4 regions of the Lysinibacillus pakistanensis genome follow, and region 1 is predicted to be linked to each of the others. Evidence: riboswitches for the same ligand, from Rfam matches in the RefSeq annotation. Region 1 holds a riboswitch; each other region holds the start of a gene.

Evidence for each region. A riboswitch is a leader RNA that binds a small molecule or an ion and turns the genes downstream of it on or off. The one in region 1 is predicted to bind thiamine pyrophosphate.
Region 2: another riboswitch for thiamine pyrophosphate. It lies ahead of thiC (phosphomethylpyrimidine synthase ThiC); the one in region 1 lies ahead of thiT (energy-coupled thiamine transporter ThiT).
Region 3: another riboswitch for thiamine pyrophosphate. It lies ahead of thiW (energy coupling factor transporter S component ThiW); the one in region 1 lies ahead of thiT (energy-coupled thiamine transporter ThiT).
Region 4: another riboswitch for thiamine pyrophosphate. It lies ahead of QNH24_RS13535 (ABC transporter substrate-binding protein); the one in region 1 lies ahead of thiT (energy-coupled thiamine transporter ThiT).

What each region holds. Positions count from the first base shown of each region.
Region 1 covers NZ_CP126101.1:4,514,053-4,517,893, forward strand. Annotated here, with positions in the region: gene QNH24_RS22565 (TspO-related membrane protein) at 156-869, shown strand; gene map (type I methionyl aminopeptidase) at 889-1,644, opposite strand; gene thiT (energy-coupled thiamine transporter ThiT) at 1,850-2,410, opposite strand; TPP riboswitch at 2,530-2,637, opposite strand; gene QNH24_RS22580 (magnetosome magnetite crystal formation protein family) at 2,763-3,095, shown strand; gene QNH24_RS22585 (hypothetical protein) at 3,151-3,276, shown strand; gene QNH24_RS22590 (helix-turn-helix domain-containing protein) at 3,471-3,841, shown strand, end outside.
Region 2 covers NZ_CP126101.1:249,725-253,565, reverse strand. Annotated here, with positions in the region: gene QNH24_RS01200 (catalase) at 1-550, shown strand, start outside; gene thiC (phosphomethylpyrimidine synthase ThiC) at 674-2,452, opposite strand; TPP riboswitch at 2,591-2,705, opposite strand; gene QNH24_RS01190 (hypothetical protein) at 2,813-3,061, opposite strand; partial or broken gene QNH24_RS01185 (methyl-accepting chemotaxis protein) at 3,065-3,229, opposite strand; gene QNH24_RS01180 (hypothetical protein) at 3,241-3,369, opposite strand.
Region 3 covers NZ_CP126101.1:1,011,550-1,015,390, forward strand. Annotated here, with positions in the region: gene QNH24_RS04725 (VWA domain-containing protein) at 1-1,668, shown strand, start outside; gene thiW (energy coupling factor transporter S component ThiW) at 1,808-2,296, opposite strand; TPP riboswitch at 2,410-2,517, opposite strand; gene QNH24_RS04735 (MFS transporter) at 2,593-3,789, opposite strand.
Region 4 covers NZ_CP126101.1:2,744,292-2,748,132, reverse strand. Annotated here, with positions in the region: gene QNH24_RS13545 (sigma-70 family RNA polymerase sigma factor) at 13-546, shown strand; gene QNH24_RS13540 (hypothetical protein) at 527-1,717, shown strand; TPP riboswitch at 1,777-1,887, shown strand; gene QNH24_RS13535 (ABC transporter substrate-binding protein) at 2,047-3,045, shown strand; gene QNH24_RS13530 (thiamine-binding protein) at 3,047-3,337, shown strand; gene QNH24_RS13525 (ABC transporter permease) at 3,337-3,841, shown strand, end outside.

The sequences.
Region 1 (3,841 bases):
GAAACATTTAGATGCCTATACAAATGGTAAATTGTAGATAATTTTAGCAAAACAACGCGATACATTGTTGGGAATTTCCGTTATAATGGGAAGAGTGCAGTCCTATACTTATTTGTCTTTTCCCTATACAATTTAATATGAAGGGAGAGGAAAACATGCCTCAATTTTTTTTGATGACAATCACTTATATTGTCTCAGTCATCCTAACCTTTTCATCCTTTTTCATGAAAATAAATGGTCAATCTTCGTTAGACATCTCTAATCGTTTTCCTGTTGTATTTGCACCTTTTAATGTCAGTCATGTAATTTGGATCGTCATTTATATGTTACTTGGTTATTGGTTAGTCATGAATTTTAAAAAGACAACAATTAAACAGACTGTTCTTTTTAGCAGCATATGTATATTGCAGATTTCCACGGTAATCGTGTGGCATCAGGAGTTATTTATCGCATCTCTTGGCAGTACATTACTTTTAGTCTTCTGTTTGTTTTCGCTGTACAATACATATCCTCTTTGCGACAAGTCATTGACAGGACGCATCCCTTTCTCTATTTACTATGCATGGTCGACATTTATGTTGATGACAGATACAAGCTTTACATTAACAGCTTATGGATGGAACGGCTTTGGTCTTAGCAATCCTCTATGGGCAGTCATTTTATTGACAGTTGGTGTTGCCATCGCATTACATATGCGCTTCCATCATTTCGATATTATGTATCCATCTGTTTTTATTTGGGCTTATATTGGAATCGCGTTACATAATGGTTTTGAAGAGCTACTTGTAACAACAGCTGCTTTATTTTTATGTGGTGTACTATTAGTCGGTATACTTTTCATAAAAAAAAATCCTGCCCCCCAAAAATAATTGGGTAGCAGGATTTTTATTATGCCTCATCTAATGAAGTTAGAATAATTGGTTTGTCTTTTGTCACAATGATCGAATGTTCGATTTGGGCAACTAGTGATTTATCTGGTGTAACAAATGTCCAGCCATCACCAGCTTCAACAATATGCTCTGCCTTTGCCGAGATAAAAGGCTCAACCGCAAGTACCATGCCCTCTTTCATAATGGTAGAATCCCATGCATCATAATAGTTTAAAATATGATTTGGCTCATCATGTAAGGAACGACCTAAGCCATGACCTGTTAAGTTCATAATCACCGTTAAGTCATTGGCATATGCTTCTCGCTCAACAGCTTTTCCAATTTGATTTAATTTTGACCCAGCTTTTACTTTTGTCATTGCACGATCGAAGGCACTTTTTGCCACACGACATAGTTTTTCTTTATCCTCATAGCCTGCACCCACGACAAATGAAATTCCAGTATCTGCAAAGTAGCCATTTAATGAACCAGATACATCAATATTGACAATGTCTCCCTCTTGAATTACGCGTTTTCCGGGAATACCGTGAGCTACTTCCTCGTTGACACTGATACATGTATATCCTGGGAAGTCATATTCTCCTTTAGGTCCAGAAATTGCACCTGCCTCAGAAAACATACGACCGGCAATTTCATCGAGTTCAAGTGTTGTTACACCAGGTTTTGTCGCAGCCTTCATTGCTTCACGAATTTCGGCACAAATACGACCGATTTTTTTAAAGGCTTCAATCTCTTCTTGTGTTTTTACAATCATTTATAACGTCCCTTTCATCTAATATCTACACTTTAATATAACATAACTTGTTTGACATAAAACGCTAAACGCTTTAAATATTGTATGCCCTCATAAATTGCAAAGTGCTGAAATGTAACAATATTTCTACAGCGAGTAAAACTTATAATAGCCAAATCCTAAATACGATACAAAAAACCCTCCACTACTGTGAAGGGTAGAGTATTTATGATTTTCGTTGCATTAATTGTGGTGCTGCTGTAAATAATAGAACACCGACAATGGCAGTTAAAACTGTTGCTGGTAGCATATATGTTCCATTATAAATGATTGAATAAATCCATGCATTTTGATCGCCAGCATACTCTGAGAAAAATACTGCGCCAGCAACGGTATGTGCTGCATAGCGTAAAAAACCTGCCAATACAGTTCCTACAATAATATATAGCGCCATTTTCGTTTTGTTTAGATTATTTGCAGCCTCAAGCACTGGTCGACGTACAATTGCGACCAAGCCGACTACCGTAAAGGCAACGCCATAATCGAGTAAGCCCTGAAGCCAATGTACAATTGTAGGACCAAACATTGTTTGCATAACACCAATAAGAAAGCCCGTTGTCAGTCCAGGCAAAAGCCCCCAACGGAAGGCTATTAAAATTATTGGTACCATCACTAGACTAACAGAGCCACCTTGTGCCCATACTTTAAAGGAAATCTGATCTAGCACAAGACCAATTGCTGCAAATATCGCAATCTCCACAAGCATTAAAAGTCTTTTTTTGTCCATTTTATTCTCTCCTTTGTTCCGATGTAGGATACAAGAGCAGGAATAGAAATCAAATTACTTTTTGACTCTATCTGGCAAAAAAAAAACAATGCCAGGACAGAGCCTCACATCGTACAAGTGTCGGTTTCTATCCACATCCCTACGCAAGTGTTAACTTACAGGTTCAAAGAGTTAAGGCATTACGTGCCTAGTCTCAGCTGACATCATCAGCTCCCCTTGTGGTCGTTACATCTTTTTTATTTGAACAACCTCATTGTACGCAAATACGGATATGATTACAACTCTAATTTCACAATATTTTTTGAAACTTTGCTGTTTTTCATGCGTAAATATTAAAAAAGGAGGTACAACTATGGAGAACCAAAAAATTTTATCTGCCTTTAGTTATCTTAGCGTTTTTTTCGCACCCTTTATTGTGCCGTTAATTGTTTACTTTGTTTCTAAAGATAGTGACGTAAAAAGACACTCTATTCGAGCACTTATTTCGCATTTAATCCCAGTTGTATTTGGTATCATCTTCTTTGCTGTTTTTGTCTTCTCAACTATATCCTTTAACACTTTTGACCCAGAATCAGGTAGTAATACATTTATAATCGTTTGGTTTGCATCATTTGCCATTTACTTACTCGTCTCACTAGGGATTGTTATTTGGAATATCGTGCAAGCGGTTCGTGTTATTCGTTAATGTTTCATTTCTAACATAAAAAGGTAGAACTAATAGTAAAAGGAGCTGTTATTTTATGAAAGTATCTAAAGTTGTCAAAACCGCCGTAAAATTAGCACCTATCGTTATACCCATTGTAAAAAAGGTAATTGCTGCGAAGAAAGGAGCCCCTTATTCTTCCAAAGACAGCTATAAAAAATAATCTAAACTCATTTTAAGGTAAATATCTAAATTAAAAATCTGCTCTCTTTTACTGGTAAGCGTCAATCCAATCCCTTAGGATTTGAAACGCTTACTTTTTTTATTGCAGATTCTTTTTTTGCCTTCATAACTGTATTCTTATACTTGGTATAGCAGATTTATATTAAAATAGGGTTTAGCACTACAGATGAGGGGTTGTTTAAAATAAATAGCGAAAAACAATTAATGAGCTTGGTTAATGCAGCACAGGTCCTAACTTCAACACTCGATATTAACCAAGTATTAGAAAAACTGATGAGTGAGGTGCTGCATGTAATTGAAGGTGCTGATGCAGGGGTATTGTTTATGTTGAATACAGAAACTAATCGTCTTGTAGCCAAGCATGCCATTGGCTATGACCTGGCTTATTTAAAAAAGATTCACCTTGCCTCCAATGAAGGGATGACTGGAAAGGTATTTTCCCAAAAACAAGCGTTTAGATTCCACTCTAGCAGCGATGTTACAGAAAGCATGGCGGATTTATTTCCACAGTATGAAGAAAACTATACAAAAGCAGTTGGTAATTT
Region 2 (3,841 bases), 990 kb from region 1:
TCCATCAAACATTGTTCCTGGTATTAGCTTCTCACCAGATAAAATGTTGCAAGGACGAATCTTTGCTTATGCAGATGCACAACGCTACCGCCTAGGTGTAAATCATTATATGCTTCCAGTAAACGCTCCAAAATGTCCATTCCGTACTTTCCATCGTGATGGCGCTATACGTTTTGACGGCAACCTTGGTTCAACTTTAGGCTATGAACCAAATAGCTACGGCGAATGGGAGCATAACTTAGACTATAAAGAGCCTGAATTACGCATTGATGGTAACGCAGGTATCCATGACTTCCGTGAAGATGATAACAACTACTTCGAGCAACCAGGTAAACTATTCCGTCTTATGACTGCAGAAGAACAACAACGCCTATTCGAAAATACAGCAAATGATATGGCACCTGTTGAAGAGTTCATCAAACGTCGCCATATTCTTCACTGCTATTTAGCTGATCCAGCATATGGTGAGGGTGTAGCAAAAGCAATGGGTCTTTCTTTAGAAGGTATGGATCTTTCTAATCCATACGTGAAACAACCATCTAACGTTTAATTTTTCCACCTATTATTGATATCCAAATCCAACTTTAACTCCATGTGAGCAACACTTCACATGGAGTTTTTTATTCAACGAAAAAGGTTTGTGCCTAAATAGACACAAACCTTCATTACAATATTATTGATAAATCTGACTGCCTGCTTTCTTAAATTCCTCAGCCTTTTCCTGCATCCCTTGATGAATTGCCTCTGTCGTATTTAAATCCTTTTCTTTTGCATAATTACGAATATCCTGTGAGATTCTCATACTACAGAACTTAGGCCCACACATTGAACAGAAGTGCGCAGTTTTTGCCCCCTCTGCTGGTAATGTTTCATCATGGTATTCAACTGCACGCTCTGGATCTAAAGACAGGTTGAATTGATCGCGCCAACGGAATTCAAAACGTGCCTTTGAAAGTGCATCATCTCGCTGCTGTGCTCCCGGATGCCCCTTCGCTAAATCAGCCGCGTGTGCAGCAATTTTATACGTAATCACCCCTACACGAACATCCTCTCGATTTGGTAAGCCTAGATGCTCTTTTGGTGTCACGTAGCATAGCATTGCCGTACCAAACCAACCTATCATTGCCGCACCAATAGCAGATGTAATATGATCATAGCCAGGGGCAATATCTGTTGTCAGTGGTCCTAAAGTATAGAACGGAGCCTCCTTGCACACCTCTAATTGCTTGTCCATATTTTCTTTAATCAAATGCATCGGCACGTGGCCTGGCCCCTCCACCATCACCTGTACATCATGCTTCCAGGCAATCTGTGTTAATTCTCCTAACGTTTCAAGCTCTGCAAACTGTGCCTCGTCATTAGCATCTGCAATCGATCCAGGACGTAAGCCATCCCCTAACGAGAAGGCAACATCATATGTTTTCATGATTTCACAGATTTCTTCAAAATGTGTATATAAAAAGTTCTCTTGATGATGATATAAGCACCATTGCGCCATAATTGAACCTCCGCGTGACACAATGCCTGTCACACGATTTGCTGTAAGTGGCACATAACGCAACAGTACGCCTGCATGAATCGTGAAGTAGTCAACGCCTTGCTCTGCCTGCTCGATTAACGTATCACGATACACCTCCCATGTTAAATCCTCAGCTACACCGTTTACCTTTTCAAGTGCTTGGTAAATTGGCACTGTTCCAACTGGCACCGCAGCATTACGGATAATCCATTCACGCGTCGTATGAATGTGCTTACCAGTCGATAAATCCATAATATTATCAGCACCCCAGCGTGTTGCCCAAGTCATTTTCTCCACCTCTTCTGCAATAGAAGATGATACTGCTGAATTCCCAATATTAGCATTAATTTTCACATGGAAGCTACGTCCTATAATCATTGGCTCAGCCTCAGGATGATTAATATTAGAAGGCATAATCGCACGCCCCGCTGCAATTTCAGAGCGAACAAATTCAGGTTCCATATTTTCACGAATCGCTACAAACTCCATTTCCGGTGTTATAATTCCCTTTCGTGCATAATGAAGCTGTGTGATATTTCTCCCCTTTTTCGCACGTATAGGTTTCCTAGATAGCTCAGGAAAAACGTTTTCTTGAATACGTGGATCATCAGCATTACGGAAGCCATTATCCTCCGGTTTAATAGTTCGCCCTATATACTCCTCAACATCCCCTCGCTCTCTAATCCATTCACTTCGCAACGCTGGTAAGCCCCTAGTAATATCTACCTTATAGGCAGGGTCAGTATATGGACCGCTCGTATCATACACACGAACTGGAGCATTTTTCTCTTCTCCAAAGCTTCCAGTCGTTGGACTTAATGCAATTTCACGCATCGGCACCAAAATATCCGGTCTCGAACCCTCTACATAAACCTTTTTACTACCCTCAAAGCTCGACATAATCGTAATGTTCTTTTCGCTAACTGTTGTCATGACCTACTTCTCTCCCTTATAGAAAATTCATACAAGGACCGAATCTAGCTCACCCCAATAAAAATAAAAACCGAATCCAAAAAATTTTGGATCCGGCTATGATTGTAAAAGGTATAATTATCGCATTGTAAAGAGCACGCAATAATTTCTTAACTTTCCCACGCTGGTATGAGCCAGATCAGGTCCAAAGGGTCAAGAAACCTCTATGCGTTTCCCTCTCAGCCTGACTCATCAGACTCCCCTAGTCAATGCTATTAAGTTTGATGCTAGTGTAACAGATATTGCTAAGAGATGGAAGCTTCATCACTATTTTTTCCTTCAGAGTTTATATTTTTGCTTCATAAACTCTAAACGCTTTACCTACTCCGTTAATTCATGAATCGTACTACTTAGCTGGCTCAATGTTGATTCTTGTAACTTTGATGCATCGGCTACTTCCTTTGTTTCTAACAGAACAGCCTCAGTGACCTCATTCGTTTGCTCTAATGCTGTTAAGACAATGTTCGTGTTTTTAGACATTGTGTTTGTAACCTCAAAAACATTTTGTACATCTTCCTCAACTACTTTTACTGCTTCAAACAAATGATCTAACTCTTCACTAATGGCCATTACCTAATGGACCCCCACTTTAACTTCAACAGTACTATGGTCCATTTCTTTTAAAACCGTTTCTGTCACGATTTTAAATTCATATATATGCTGACGAATATCTTCTGCCGACAGCTTTGTCATCTCTGCCAGCTTTTTCACTTCTTCTGCGACAATTGAAAAGCCTTTGCCATGCTCACCTACTCACTAAAGCCATCCTCATTATTAGAAATTGTTTTTACAACACTTTCATACGGTATATCCTCTATAATATCTCCAATTTGATAGGTTTCCTTACTATTTAAATCTCCTGCATCCACCAGTACCATCGATTGTTCCAGATGTTCCCTTGAATACGTTGATATACGTTACATAATTGGTTTTCAGTATTGTCGTAAGCTCCTTCTGTAAATCAAGATACAGTGAGTGGTTATCAGGTTTTTAACTGGCTGCTCATACCTCTCTGAATCAAGCTGGTTCACGACATTTCCTGCTAGAATCATACTATTTTCCTTTAACGTCAACTCCACTATCTTTTTGCACTTTTATAGACAATAAGACCTAGAGAAACGCTAAAAACAATCATAATAGCTACTAATAAGATGATAAATTTTTTCCATAACTCCATACCTTTACGCAAAGCTATGAACACCCCTTTAAATATTATTATTTAGTACCTATTTACTCTATGTATATATTGAAAATTACAATAACTAACAAAAAACACTTTTATTTTCTTATTTTTTTTACTTTTGGAGCATAAAAAAAAGCAATAAGCCATAAGCCTATTCCTTTTTTACG
Region 3 (3,841 bases), 1.7 Mb from region 1:
GCCGCTCTTGGTAAACAATCCATTTCCTTTAATGTTGTAGATGCTCAAAGTTTGCCAAATGAGCTTTCAAGTTATCTACAGTACAATGCCATTATTTTTGACAATGTGCCAGGTCATTTAGTGGGCGAGGCCAAAATGAATGTGATTGAGCAGGCAGTCAAAAACTTTGGCGTTGGCTTTACGATGGTAGGGGGCGAAAATAGCTTTGGCTTGGGCGGCTATTTTAAAACACCAATTGAAACTTTACTACCTGTTGAAATGGAGATTAAAGGGAAGGAACAATTGCCTTCATTAGGACTAGTTATCGTGCTTGACCGCTCTGGCAGTATGTATGGTTCGAAGCTAGAGCTAGCTAAGGAGGCGGCGGCTCGTTCTGTTGAAATGCTTCGAGATGAAGATACACTCGGCTTTATTGCCTTTGATGATCGACCTTGGGAAATTATCGAAACAGGTCCACTTACCAATAAGGAAGAGGCTGTGGATACGATTTTATCCGTAACGCCAGGCGGTGGGACAGAGATTTATGGATCTCTCGCTAAAGCCTATGAAAACTTAGCAGATTTAAAGCTACAGCGTAAGCATATTATTCTATTAACAGATGGACAGTCACAGTCAGGGAATTATGAAGACTTAATCGCTGAAGGAAAAGAGAATGGTGTAACATTATCTACTGTAGCGATTGGACAGGATGCAGATGCCAATTTACTTGAAGCGCTTAGTGAAATGGGTAGCGGACGATTCTATGACGTTGTTGATGAGCAGACAATACCTTCTATTTTATCCCGTGAAACGGCAATGATTTCACGCACATATATTGAGGATAATCCTTTCTATCCAACCATCTACAATGCATCTGGTTGGAACACGTTATTTGCAAATGGTGTACCTCAAATGAATGCTTATATTGGAACAACAGCAAAGCAGGGGGCCTCTGTCATTGCTGAAAGCGAGAAAGAGGATCCAGTACTAGCGCAGTGGCAATATGGCCTTGGTAAGACATTTGCCTTTACTTCTGATTCGACAGGTAAATGGACAGGTGACTGGGCAAGATGGCAGGATTGGGGAACATTTTGGCAAACGCTTATTTCACAAATGCTCCCAAGCTATAATGATGTTGCCTACGACGTACGTTTAGAATCGGATGGTTCATTTGTTATTACAGATCCTACCAATGAAGCAGCTTTTTTAGATGTTGTAGCTGTCAATGAAGCAGGAGAAGAACTTGAAACACAGCTTGAGGCTATTTCAGCCTCACAGATTCGGGCAGTTGTGCAAGCGGAGCCAGGGTTAATTTTCTTCCGTATCGCTGATGAAGATCAAGCTATTTTTCAAGCGGGTATAAGTGTACCTTATAGTGCTGAATATGAGTTACGACCTGTAAATGATAAGCTGGTGGAAGAACTGACAAAGCAAACGGGCGGCTCTGTTTTGAAAGAACCGAAGGAGGTATTTCGTGAATTTACGAAGAAAGGCGCAGATCGTCAAAATATAGCAACATGGCTTATATTAGCAGGTATGCTATTGTTCTTCATCGATATTACAATCCGACGCTTTGGTTGGAGCTTCTTTACTAAGTCGAAGAAAAAAGAGCAGCTTGTTGAAAATAAAACCACACAGGCAGAGGATACAAATGTTGCTCAGCTATTAAAGGGCATGAAGAAAAGATAATTTGGATTAAATGACAGTGCAAAATAAATGTTTATTTTGCACTGTTTTTGCGTTTTAATAGTGAAAAGGAAGAAGCTCTAGTTCAAAGGGAAACCCCCTGCTCAAAAATGGACAGGAGGGAATCCTTACTCTGGAAAATTTAACGAAAATTTTTAATAAGTGCAGTATTTCGTAAACTACTAGCAATTGCCACACCAAAAATAGCACCAATAATACTAGAGGTTAAAAAGGCAGGCATGAAAAACATTGCTGCTACGGATGTCCCCATTAAGATATATGCATATGGTACTGCAATGAGGGAGGCGATAATCCCAGTTCCTACTATTTCACCAACACCTGCTAGCCAAGGCATACCACTGTATTTATAAGCCAGTGCTGCACAAAATGCGCCAATGACACTGCCAGGAATGGCTAATAGGGAGCCTGTCCCTGTTAGAATACGAATAATCGCTGTAACAAGAGCAATGATAACAGTTGGTATTGGTCCGAGTAGAATGGCACCGATGACATTGATGGCATGTTGTATCGGATATGCGCGCGCAATCCCTGTTGGAATTGAAACGAAGGTAGAACCTGCTATGGCAATTGCCACTAATAAGGCCATGATTGTTAATTTTCGAACTGACATAAGTTACACTCCCTTGAAATATAAAATGAATAGTTATCGCCGCTAAACTGGCGAGCACAAAAAGGCCGCTCCCTGAAAACAATAGGAAGCGGCCTTGCATTTACATTTCAAAAAGCAAGATGTCGCCACTTCCCTCCGCTAGTATGAACTAGATCAGGTTCAAAGGGTCCGTATATAGAAATATACGTCTCAGCCTTTTAAAGACTCCCCTAGTGGTAATAATTATTCAATTTCTGTTTAGTATTGTAACAACATAAATGTATCATACTACTAATAATAGTCAATAACTTTTCAGGTTATTTAGAATTGGGCTGCATAAGATGCGGCGCTTTTTTCATTGTCCAGATAAGGGCAAGGAAGAAGCAAGCCATCAAAATAATAGCACCAAATATATAAGGGCTATTCATATTCCAATCAAATAAAATACCTGCCAATGCTGGACCAATCATATTCCCAAGACTCATATAAGCATTATTCAGACCTGCTGCAAATCCTTGCTCATTTTCAGCAAGCTTGGAGATCAGTGTGTTAACAGCAGGACGAATTAATGTTGTGGCTGTCGAGAAGATTGTCGCAACAACTAAAATAAGGGCAAACCCAGATACAAATAATATTAAGTAGATAGATATGGCTGCTATAAATAAATTGACTAATACGACCTTCATTTCACCGTAGCGATTAAAGAGTGGTGTAATGACAAACATTTGTACAACTACACCAAAAGCACCACCCACCACTAGAATAATAGCAATATCCCCAGGTGTATAATGAAACTTTTCTGTAACAAATAATGATAAAGTTGTTTGGAAATTAGCAATTCCGAACGAGAATACCATCATAATAATGAGCATAACAAAGTAAGGCATATGTACTGAACGTACCATTTGTTTCGCGAGATTGTCTTGCTTATGCATTTTTTGTGCTGCGTTTGGTTTGGTAGATGGTAATAAAAAGAACGATAAAATAGAAGCCAAAATAGCCGCAGCTCCAGCTGTATAAAATGGAAAATGTAAGCTAACATGTGATAAGAAACCACCAATACCGGGTCCTATCATAAAGCCAAGAGACATGGCAGCACCAAGCATCCCCATCCCTTTTCCTCGTTCTTCATATGTTGTAACATCTGCGACAAATGCCATAATAGGAGGTGCAACAAAGGCTGATCCAAGGCCACCTAAAAAGCGTGCTAAGAAGAGCATCCACACTTCTGTAGAAAGTCCAAAGCCGATTTGAGCAAGTCCAGTTAGTATAAGTCCGAAAATAATAAGATTTTTTCGACCATACTGATCCGAAAGATTCCCAGCAATTGGAGAAAAAACGAATTGAGCGAAGGCGAACGTTGCAATAAGCATACCTAGAACTTGTCCCGCAGCACCAAATATTCTTAAATACTCGGGCATTACAGGAATAATAATCCCAATACTCCCCATTACGATAAACATATTAAACATTAAAATATACAAAGCCGCCTTATTAGACTTCTGCTGGGTCATCGAATACCCCCTTTTCTATCAAATATAGTACAGTCTATCACAAAGAAAAATG
Region 4 (3,841 bases), 1.8 Mb from region 1:
GGAGGGAATTGCTTGGAGAAACAACAAAGAGATATACATTTACGGGAGGTTATGGATTTATACGGTCATTACTTACTTCGACTAGCTTATACATATGTAAAAAGTAAAGAAAGGGCAGAGGATATTGTACAGGAAGTATTCATCCGCTATTACATTCATATGGAGCAATTTGAAGGACGTTCTAGTGTCAAAACTTACTTATACCGTATGGTCGTCAACGAGTGTCACAATTACTTTAAGAGCTGGACATATCGGAAAACAGAGTTAACTAATCTTTTTAAAAAGCAGGAAGCCTCTACTTCAGTGGAATCTCAAATTTTAAAGCAGGAGGAAATGGATGTTATTGCTCATAGCATTACAACATTAGAAACGAAATATCGAGAGGTCCTTTGGCTTTATTACTATGATGAACTATCTATCACCGATATCGCATCCATTTTACAATGTTCAGTCAATACAGTGAAAACAAGGCTAGCAAGAGGGAGAAAACGAGTAGGCATCCAATTAGAAAAGGAGGGATTTTATAATGGAAATGAATTTACGTAATCGATTAAAGGCTACTATACCAGATCAATTAGCATTAACTCCCCAAAAAAAAGAAGAGATTTTAGAAGCTGCTCATGTAAGATTTGAGCAACAGCAAACCCCTGTAAAAAAACATGTGTGGAAGCCCGTAGCAGTAGGATTTTCAGCTTTAGCACTTACAGCATTACTAAGTTATCCATTTATAGATGAAATAAAGGAACAATTGATGATTTCGCAAATAAGTGAACAATCCTATGAAGAAGTTAGTATCCCTGGTCGATCTGCTAATACATTATCTACAGCTGTCTTTGATGATGCAACGAACTCCTTTTATTATTACGAGGGTAATACCATTTATTCCTATGCACTCGATACACATATTGAAAAAGCGGAAGTAACAAGTGAATTCCCTATTTCAGAAATGTTAGTAAATGAAGATTGGCTTGCTTGGATGGCTGATGATAGGAATTCTGTGTTTGTAAAAAATAGAGAAACATTAGAGGTCAAAGGCTTTTCTACGGAAACTTTTATGGGTTTAGAAGATGATACGCTACTGACAGAAATGTCTGACACAAGGACAGGTCATACCATTTATAGCTTAACAAATTTGCGTACAAACGAGGTAAAACAATTTAAACAAGCCTTTGATAATAGTGCAGTAAGTCAGCCAATTTATCAGGACAATCAGTTGCTCCTACCAAGAGCCTTTAAAAAAGATGGAGTAGAAACGGTCAGCTTTACGCTCTATGATGTTGGAACGGAAAAAGAAAAACAATACGATTTACCTTTGAAAGGCATACATGACGTGGCACTTACTGACCATAAAATCTATGCCTCCTTTAGAACTGAAGATAGCTTAGAGACAGGATATGTTGATTTAGTAGATGGCTCCTATCATAAACTTGATGGTAAAAAAGCCCTTACTTTAACAGCCTATCAAAATAATCTTGCTATTTACGAATGGATACCGAAAGAGGAACATTACCGCTTTAGATTATATCAAGTCGAAGAAGATGGTTCATTAACACCACTTTACGCCTTTAAAGATGTTTCATTAGCTCTTTTAATACCACGTTATACAAAGGAAGGAACATTACAGGTATTTGGGCTAAATGAAAAGTATCTCACGGAGGATGGAATTCATGAAGCGAAAGATGATGCAATTAAAATATTTTTACAGCGTTATTATTAAATAGTGCCTTGTCATTTGCAGTGAGATATGGGTATAATAATCATCGAAAAGTTCATATGGAAAGAATGTAGGGGGGCTGGTAGTTGCCAGCTGAGATTGTGTCCGTTAGACGCTGACCCTTTGAACCTGATTTGGCTCGTACCAGCGTAGGGAACATCTATTCAAAAAAAGTAAATTTTTGATATTGATTGACAACGTCTGGGAGAAATCCTGGGCGTTTTTTTGTTAAATGTACATGTCTTGGGTGCAGACAATCCATAAATACGCTTTCTTCTGGTTAAAACATTCATTCATGAACACTTTCACACTATTTACTGGGAGGAATCAGCATGAAAAAATGGTTATTGGTTCTTATGGCTACCCTTTTAACATTAGCGGGCTGTAGCGAAAAAAAGGATGCCAACAAGGATGAGCATGCATTGAAAAAGATATCTGTTGTACTCGATTGGGCACCAAATACAAATCATACAGGGTTATATGTTGCTAAGAAATTAGGTTATTTTGAAGAGCAGGGCTTAGATGTTGATATATTACAACCTGGTGACGCAGGAGCGGATCAGCTTGTAGCATCTGGCAAGGCACAATTTGGCGTAAGCTATCAGGAGGGAATTACACAGGCTCGTGTACAGGGTGTACCTCTAGTATCGATTGCAGCGATTATTCAGCATAATACTTCTGGCTTTGCCTCAATAGCTTCTAAAGGCATTACATCACCGAAGAAATTTGAAGGGAAAACATATGGCGGCTGGGGAGCTCCATTAGAGCAGGCCGTACTACAATCATTAATGCAAACTGAAAATGCGGATATTAATAAATTAGATATTATTAATGCTGGTGATATAGATTTCTTTACAATGATGAAAAAAGATATTGATTTTGCATGGATTTATTATGCTTGGACTGGGATTGAAGCTGAGCTTCGTGGTGAAAAACTGAACATGCTGTATTTAACAGATTATAGTGACCAACTGGATTATTATACACCCGTTCTTGCTACAAATGAAAAAATGATTAAGGATGATCCAAAGACCGTTGAAGCATTTGTCGCTGCCGTGGCAAAGGGCTATGAATACGCGATCAGTAATCCAAGTGAGGCGGCAGATGTTTTACTTGAGGCAGTACCTGATTTAGATAAAGATCTTGTGCATAAAAGTCAGGAGTGGCTGGCAGATAAATATCAGGATGACGCTGCTCAATGGGGCGAGCAAAAGCTAGCTGTCTGGGAAAACTATGCGAAGTGGATGACTAGCAACAACGTTTTAGAGGGCGAATTTAACGCAGAACAAGCATTTACAAACGACTTTTTACCGAAAAAGGAGACGAAGTAACATGGCAAACTCATTAATCAGTGTGCAAATTATTCCGAAAACAGAAAAATATGAAGATGTTATTCCATTTGTTGATGCGGCCATTGCTATTATTGATGCCTCAGGCGTGAAATATGAGGTGCACCCTTTAGAAACAACAATGGAGGGTGAGCTGACAACGTTATTACAAATTATTGAACGAATGAATATTAAGATGATAGAGCTTGGTGCCATCAATGTTATTACACAAGTGAAAATTTTATATCAACCATCCGGTATTACAATGGATACATTAACGGAGAAATACCAGTGATGAAGCAGGCAATACAAAAGGGAAGGTCGATAATTTTTATCGCCTTCCTCTTATTCATATGGGAGCTAATCGTGCGTTTAGCAGACATCCCACATTGGTTATTACCGTCACCAAGTGCTATTTTAACAGAAGGGATACGATCGTTTGAAACATTTATGCCTCATGCCTTTGCAACAGTACAATTAGCTTTACTAGGACTTACGATTGGCATATGTTGTGGACTAGCAGTTGCTGTTCTCCTACATCGTTTTTCATTTATTCGAGAGCTATTTTATCCCATTCTTATTATGTCACAAAACGTTCCAATACTTGTCCTAGCGCCCTTGTTAATTATTTGGTTTGGCTTTGGTTTATTACCTAAGCTTATCATTATTTGCCTGGTATGCTTTTTTCCGATTGTTATTGCAGCAATGGATGGCTTTCGTCAAACCTCACCAGAGTTGAAGCATTATTTTGAGATGATTGGGGCAACAAAGGCACAAACCTTTTGGAAGCTAGAATGGC